Linked DNA regions of Lichenibacterium dinghuense. The protein of the gene in region 1 interacts with the protein of each later gene in a pairwise test. Links are inferred from orthologs where the notes say so. Each region holds a gene or a part of one and is shown in the gene's direction. Other genes may lie near its edges. The genes, in order: L7N97_RS27355 and grpE.

Region 1 (3,292 bases):
GCGTAGCCCACCATGATCAGAACGTCGTCGGGCTCGCCCCGGGCGAGGCGCATCGGGATCGCGTCCGGCGTCGTCCCCATGGACGGGCCGGGCAGGGTGGTGACGCGGTCGCCGCTCTCCTTCTCGAAAGCGGGCAGCAGCGCCTGATAGGTGGATTTGAAGCCGCCCGAGATCATGACGCTGACGTCCTCGGCGCGGGCCGAGGCGGGCGCGAGAACCAGGGCGGCGAGCGTCAGGGCGCGAAGGCTGTGCGGCATCGAGCGGGCTTTCCGTTGCGGGACGACGGCGACCCTTACCGCGATTCGCTCCTCAGCGCCCGGACCGCAGGAAGGCCTCGAAGGCGTCGAGCGTGGCGCCGGACACGTGGTGTTCGATGCCCTCGGCGTCGATCTCCGCCGCCTCGGGCGGGACGCCGACGGCCAGCAGCAGCTTCACCACCGTGCGGTGGCGGGCGCGGCAGCGCTCCGCCATGGCCTGGCCGGCCTCGGTCAGGAAGATGCCGCGGTAGGGCTTCGAGGTCGCGAGCCCCTCGCGCTTCAGCCGCGCGATGGCCTTGTTGGCGGTGGGATGGGTCACGCCGAGGGCGCGCGCGATGTCGGTGGTGCGCGCCTCGCCGGTGCCCGCCTGCAGGTCGGCGATCAGCTCCGTGTAGTCCTCCAGCACCGCCGAGGAGCGGGCCGAGCGCGCCTTGCCGAAGCGCTGCGCGGCGTTCGCCTCCTCGCCCGGCAGGGCCTCGTCGTCCATCTGTCGTCGCCCCGCGTTGGTCGCTTCGCGTCCGGTGTCGTCCGGTTCGGCCCCCGGCGTCAATGAAGCCGGTTGACGATGATGTAGCCGAGGCTACACTCTGGAGCGGATGGAAGGCGACGGCGGCATGGGGGCGATCGGATGTCAGTGCGGGATGCGGCGGCGATGAGCGGGCGGACCGATGCGGCGATCCGCGAGGTGCTGGCGGGCCGGCGGCGGGGCTTCGGCTCGGCGCTGGTGATGGCGGGGCCGGCGATCGTCGCCTCGATCGCCTACATGGACCCCGGCAACTTCGCGACCAACATCCAGGCGGGCGCCAAGTTCGGCTACGCGCTGCTCTGGGTCGTGGTGATGGCGAACCTCGTCGCCATGCTGTTCCAGGCGCTGTCGGCCAAGCTCGGCATCGTCACCGGCACCAACCTCGCCGAGATGTGCCGCCGCCACCTCCCGGCCCGCGTCACCGTGCCGATGTGGATCGCCAGCGAGGTCGCCGCCATGGCGACCGACCTCGCCGAGTTCCTCGGCGGCGCCATCGGCCTGTCGCTGCTGCTCGACATCCCGCTCCTCGCCGGCATGGTCGTCACGGCGCTCGCCACCTACGCCATCCTGATGCTGGAGCGGCGCGGCTACCGCGCGCTGGAGATCGCCATCGCGGTGCTGGTCGGCGTGATCGGGGTGAGCTACCTCGCCGAGATGCTGATCGCGCCGGTCGACTGGGCCGCGGCGGGCTTCGGCGCCGTGGTGCCGCGGCTGCCCGCGCCCGAGGCGCTGACCATCGCGGTCGGCATCATCGGCGCCACCGTGATGCCGCACGCACTCTACCTCCACTCCGGCCTGACGCAGCACCGCGCCCCCGCGCGAGACGACCGCGAGCGCGCCCTGCTGCTGCGCTATTCGAACCGCGAGGTCCTCCTCGCGCTCACGGTCGCCGGGCTGATCAACATGGCCATGGTGGTGATGGCCGCCGCCGCCTTCCACCTCGGGCACGACGACGTCGCCGAGATCGGCTCGGCCTATCACACGCTGACCCCGCTGCTGGGACCCGCCGCGGCGGGCATCTTCCTCGTGTCGCTGCTCGCCTCCGGCCTATCCTCCTCGGCGGTAGGCACGATGGCGGGGCAGATGATCATGCAGGGCTTCGTCGGCTTCTCGATCCCCGTGTGGGTCCGCCGGATGGTGACGATGGCGCCGGCCTTCGTGGTCGTGGCGCTCGGCATCGACTCCACCAAGGCGCTGGTGATGAGCCAGGTCGTGCTGAGCTTCGTGCTGCCGCTGCCCATGGTCGCGCTGGTGCTGTTCACCCGGCGGCGCGACATCATGGGCCCGTTCGCCAATGGGCGCCTGACCGACGTCGCGGCGGTAGCCGGCACGGCGATCATCGTGGCACTGAACGTCGTGCTGATCCTGCAGACGTTCGGCGTGTCGATCCCCGGCCTGCCGGACGCCGGCTGAGCCGCCCGCGCAGGCCGTGGATGGCGATGCGAAGGGAGCGTTCAGCGGGAATGACGGCGACGTCCCGGTACGCGTCCGCGATCAGAGGACGTCATCCGCGCCGCGCTGGTCGAACTCGCAGTCCGGCTCACGAAGCGCCTCGAATGGGCTGCCGCTGCTCTGCAGCACGCTCAGAAACACAGCCGCAAGGATATCCTCGATCTTGCTTTCCCGCAGTGGAGGGATCCGCTGCGAAAAGAGCGACGTCGCCACAGCAGTGATCGCCGTGTAGGCCAGCGACATCTTCACGCCGTCGAGCGAACGACGGACGTCGGACGCGCCCACGTCCTTGCAGATCAGGCCGGAGATCTTGGCAGAGGCGTCGTATCCGACCTGGCGGTACTCCTGTAGGATGCTCTCGCGAACGTGGTCGGGAAAGTCCATGAAACTTTCGCAGGCTTTCAGCACGATGTCCGCGACCACCCTCGCCAGCGCAGTCAACTCCGGTATGTCGCGACCGGATAACAGCATGACGACCCGCTCGTGTTGGCGGATCACGAAGCAGCGAAGGCTCGTTCTGATCAGTTCATCGGGATCTTTGAAGTATCGATAGGCCGCCTGTGGTGTCACTCCAGCTTCATTCGCCACCTTTTCGATGCTGATGCCGTCGAAGTTTCTCTGGCGAAACGTCATCCTCGCGGCAGTCGAAAGGATGCGCTCGACGCTCTCGATCGACCGGGCCTGTCTCGGCCTGACCCGAAAATTGCGGATGGCCACGTCGCCGAGTGGCCCGGACAAGACGTCTGTCAATCTACCGATCTCGGATGCGTCATCGAGACCATGACGGATTCCGACCGATCGAAAATTTGGTTCAGGCATCGCAGGATCAGAGGTTCAGTTCACGCGAGGCTGAGACCGAACGACTGCCTTGACATCGGTCGAGCCGGCGGTTGTGTCTCGCTTGCATTGCTTTCTCGCAGTGAACTCGCGCGTCGACGATGCTTCACGGCAAAACGCACTCTTTGTGGTCGACGCACAACCTCCGCTGGGCGATGATACGCCAAAAATGAGAATTTTAAACATATAGTGGATTTAAAATCCTGGTGTACGCATAAGT
Region 2 (3,252 bases), 5.2 Mb from region 1 along the record:
CAAGCAGGAGGACCACTCCCTGGCCGGCGCCGCCCTGGCGCGGGGCCTCGCGCCGCGGCTCGGCCTGTCGGAGGAGGAGACGGAGCTGACCGCCTGGCTCGTCGAGCACCACCTCGACATGTCCAACACGGCGCAGAGCCGCGACCTCAACGACCGCCGCACCATCGAAACCTTCGCCGGCATCGTCGGAACGGTGGAGCAGCTCAAGGCGCTGATGATCCTCACCATCTGCGACATCAAGGCGGTCGGCCCCGGCGTGTGGAACGGGTGGAAGGGTCAACTCCTGCGGACCCTCTACACCGAGACCGAGACGCTGCTCAGCGGCGACAGCCCGGACTTCGACCGGCACGCGCGCGTGCTGGCCGCCCAGGACCAGCTCCGCCCCGCCCTACCCGAGTTCCCCGACGACGAGTTCCGCGCCTACGTGGCCCGCCACTACGCGCCCTACTGGCTGCGCACCGGCCAGGCGAACCGCATCCGCGACGCCCGGCTGATCCGCACGCTGTGGCAGCAGGGCAAGGGCTTCGCCAGCGACGTCGCCACCGACCGGTTCCGCTCCATCACCGAGCTGACCATCGTGGCGCCGGACCACCCGCGGCTGCTGTCCGTGATCGCGGGGTCCTGCGCCAGCGCGGGCGCCAACATCGTCGACGCGCACATCTACACCACCAAGGACGGGCTCGCGCTCGACACCGTCAGCGTGTCCCGCGCCTTCGACCAGGACGACGACGAGATGCGGCGGGCCGGCCGGATCGCCTCCGGCATCGAGCGCGCCCTGCGCGGCCAGATCCGGTTGAACGACATGGTGGCGGCCAAGGACGCGTCGCCGAAGGGCGGGCGCGCCGCCTTCGCGCTGCACCCTAAGATCATCGTCGACAACGCCGCCTCGCGCCGCCACACCGTGCTGCAGGTGAGCGGCGTCGACCGGCCGGGCCTGCTCTACGACCTGACCCGCGCGCTGGCGGGCCTGAGCCTCAACATCGCCTCGGCCCACATCGCGACCTTCGGCGAGAAGGCGGTCGACAGCTTCTACGTGTCCGACCTCCTCGGCGCGAAGATCACCGATCCGGCGCGCCAGGAGGTGATCCGCCGCGTGCTCGGCGACGTGTTCGAGCCCGCCCCTCCGGGTGCGCCCTCGGCCGCCGACGCTTGATTTCCGACCCCCGTCCTCCGATATCGGGGCCGACCTCGCCTTCCCTGGAGACAGCATGATGACCGACCCCGCCGACACCTCAAACGTCGAGGCGACGGCACCCGAGGCCGACGACGTGCTGCGCGACGGAGCCCCGGCCTCGGACGCATCCGCCCAGGGCGTGGCCCCGTCGGAGTCGAACGGCGCCGTGGAGGCGCTGCAGGCCGAGGTCGCGTCGCTGAAGGACCGCGTGCTCCGCACCATGGCCGAGATGGAGAACCTGCGGCGGCGCACTGAGCGCGAGGTGGCGGACGCCAAGAGCTACGGCGTGACCTCCTTCGCGCGCGAGATGGTGTCCGCCGTCGACAACCTGCAGCGCGCCGTGGCGAGCCTGCCCGCGGAGGCCAAGGCCGAGGCCTCGCCCGCGCTCCAGTCCTTCGTCCAGGGGATCGAGCTGACCGAGCGCGACCTGCTGTCCCGCATGGCGCGCTTCAAGGTGCAGCCGATCGAGACGGTCGGCACCCGCTTCGACCCCAACCGCCACGAGGCCCTGTTCGAGATGCCGGACGAGTCGGTGCCGACCGGAACGGTCGTGCAGCAGGTCGAGACCGGCTACGTCATCGGCGAGCGCGTGCTGCGCCCGGCCAAGGTCGGCGTGTCGCGCGGCGGCCCGAAGCCGGAAGCGGCGCAGCAGGGCTGACCCGCTCCGGCCACTCACGACTGAAACAAAGAACGGCGGGGCATCAGCCCCGCCGTTCTTTGTTTCAGACTGCTCTGGGGTGAGCGGCGGCCCTGCCGGCCGCCGCGCCGTCCCGCTCAGTGGTTGTCGCGGGGCACGCCCATGGTCTGGGCGACGCGCTGGTACTTCACCGCCGGCTTGAGCACCATGCCCTCGTCGAACTGGTCCACCATGGAGCGCTGGATCTCCTGCCAGGGCGTCTGGTTCTTGGCAAACTGGTAGCCGCCTTGCCCCTGCAGCGCGGCGCGGCGCACGTTCAGTTCCTCGGCCGAGAGCAGCATGTCGGCCGTGCGCCGGTTGAGGTCGATGCGCACGCGGTCGCCGGTCTGCAGCAGGGCGAGCCCGCCGCCCGCCGCGGCCTCGGGCGAGGCGTTGAGGATCGAGGGCGAGGCCGAGGTGCCGGACTGCCGCCCGTCGCCGATGCAGGGCAGCGACAGGATCCCGCGCTTGATGAGGGCCGCAGGCGGCTGCATGTTCACCACCTCGGCGCCGCCGGGGTAGCCGATCGGCCCGGTGCCCCGGATGAACAGCAGGCAGTGCTCGTCGATCTCCAGCGCCGGGTCGTCGATGCGGTGGTGGTAGTCCTCCGGCCCCTCGAACACGATGGCGCGGCCCTCGAAGGCGCCGGGGTCGCTCGCGTTGGACAGGTAGCGCTCCTCGAACTCCTTCGAGATCACGCTGGTCTTCATCACCGCGTTGTCGAACAGGTTGCCGCGCAGCACGATGAAGCCCGCATCCTCGCGCAGCGGCGCCGCGATCGGGAAGATCACGTCCGCGTCGAGCGTCTTGCGGCCGCGGTTGTTGTCGCCGAAGCTCTTGCCGTTGGCCGTGAGCGCGCCCTCGCGGACGAGGCCCTTCTCCATGAGTTGCGCCACCACGGCCGGCACGCCGCCGGCGCGGTGGAACTCCTCGCCGAGGTACTTGCCGGCCGGCTGCATGTTGACCAGCAGCGGCACCTTGTGGCCGAGCGTCTCCCAGTCGAAGATGTCGAGCGGCACGCCGGCGTGGCGCGCGATGGCGTTGATGTGGATCGTCGCGTTGGTCGAGCCGCCGATGGCCGAGTTGACCACGATGGCGTTCTCGATGGCCTCGCGGGTGATGATGTCGGAGGGCTTGAGGTCCTCCCACACCATGTCGACGATGCGCCGGCCGGTCTCGTAGGCGATCTGCCCGCGCTCGCGGTAGGGCGCCGGGATGGCGGCGCAGCCCGGCAGCGTCATGCCGAGCGCTTCCGCCAGCGCGTTCATGGTCGAGGCCGTCCCCATGGTGTTGCAGTGGCCGACCGAGGGCGCCGAGGAGGTCACGATCTCCATGAACTCCTCGTAGTCGATGTGGCCCGCCGCCATCTCCTCGCGGCTCTTCCACACGATGGTGCCGGACC

The links.
Region 2: the proteins of L7N97_RS27355 (region 1) and grpE interact in binary tests that used the Escherichia coli proteins (3 or more experiments, as listed by UniProt). The link is inferred for Lichenibacterium dinghuense from one-to-one orthologs.

The regions. Positions count from the first base shown.
Region 1 is NZ_JAJLMN010000001.1:5,687,720-5,691,011, reverse strand. Bases 72-3,052 are described here. They hold L7N97_RS27355 (Nramp family divalent metal transporter), read left to right. Parts: upstream 72-909; coding sequence 910-2,196; downstream 2,197-3,052. Other genes in these bases: L7N97_RS27350 (TetR/AcrR family transcriptional regulator), read right to left, coding at 2,278-2,985; mntR (manganese-binding transcriptional regulator MntR), read right to left, coding at 310-744; L7N97_RS27365 (substrate-binding domain-containing protein), read right to left, coding at 72-257. Also shown: more of L7N97_RS27365, read right to left, coding at 1-71. UniProt on the Escherichia coli protein: H(+)-stimulated, divalent metal cation uptake system. Involved in manganese and iron uptake. Can also transport cadmium, cobalt, zinc and to a lesser extent nickel and copper. Involved in response to reactive oxygen.
Region 2 is NZ_JAJLMN010000001.1:478,010-481,261, forward strand. What follows is about bases 80-3,020. They hold grpE (nucleotide exchange factor GrpE), read left to right. Parts: upstream 80-1,208; coding sequence 1,209-1,832; downstream 1,833-3,020. Other genes in these bases: L7N97_RS02245 ([protein-PII] uridylyltransferase), read left to right, coding at 80-1,153; L7N97_RS02255 (IlvD/Edd family dehydratase), read right to left, coding at 1,949-3,020. In the rest of the region: more of L7N97_RS02245, read left to right, coding at 1-79; more of L7N97_RS02255, read right to left, coding at 3,021-3,252. UniProt on the Escherichia coli protein: Participates actively in the response to hyperosmotic and heat shock by preventing the aggregation of stress-denatured proteins, in association with DnaK and GrpE. It is the nucleotide exchange factor for DnaK and may function as a thermosensor.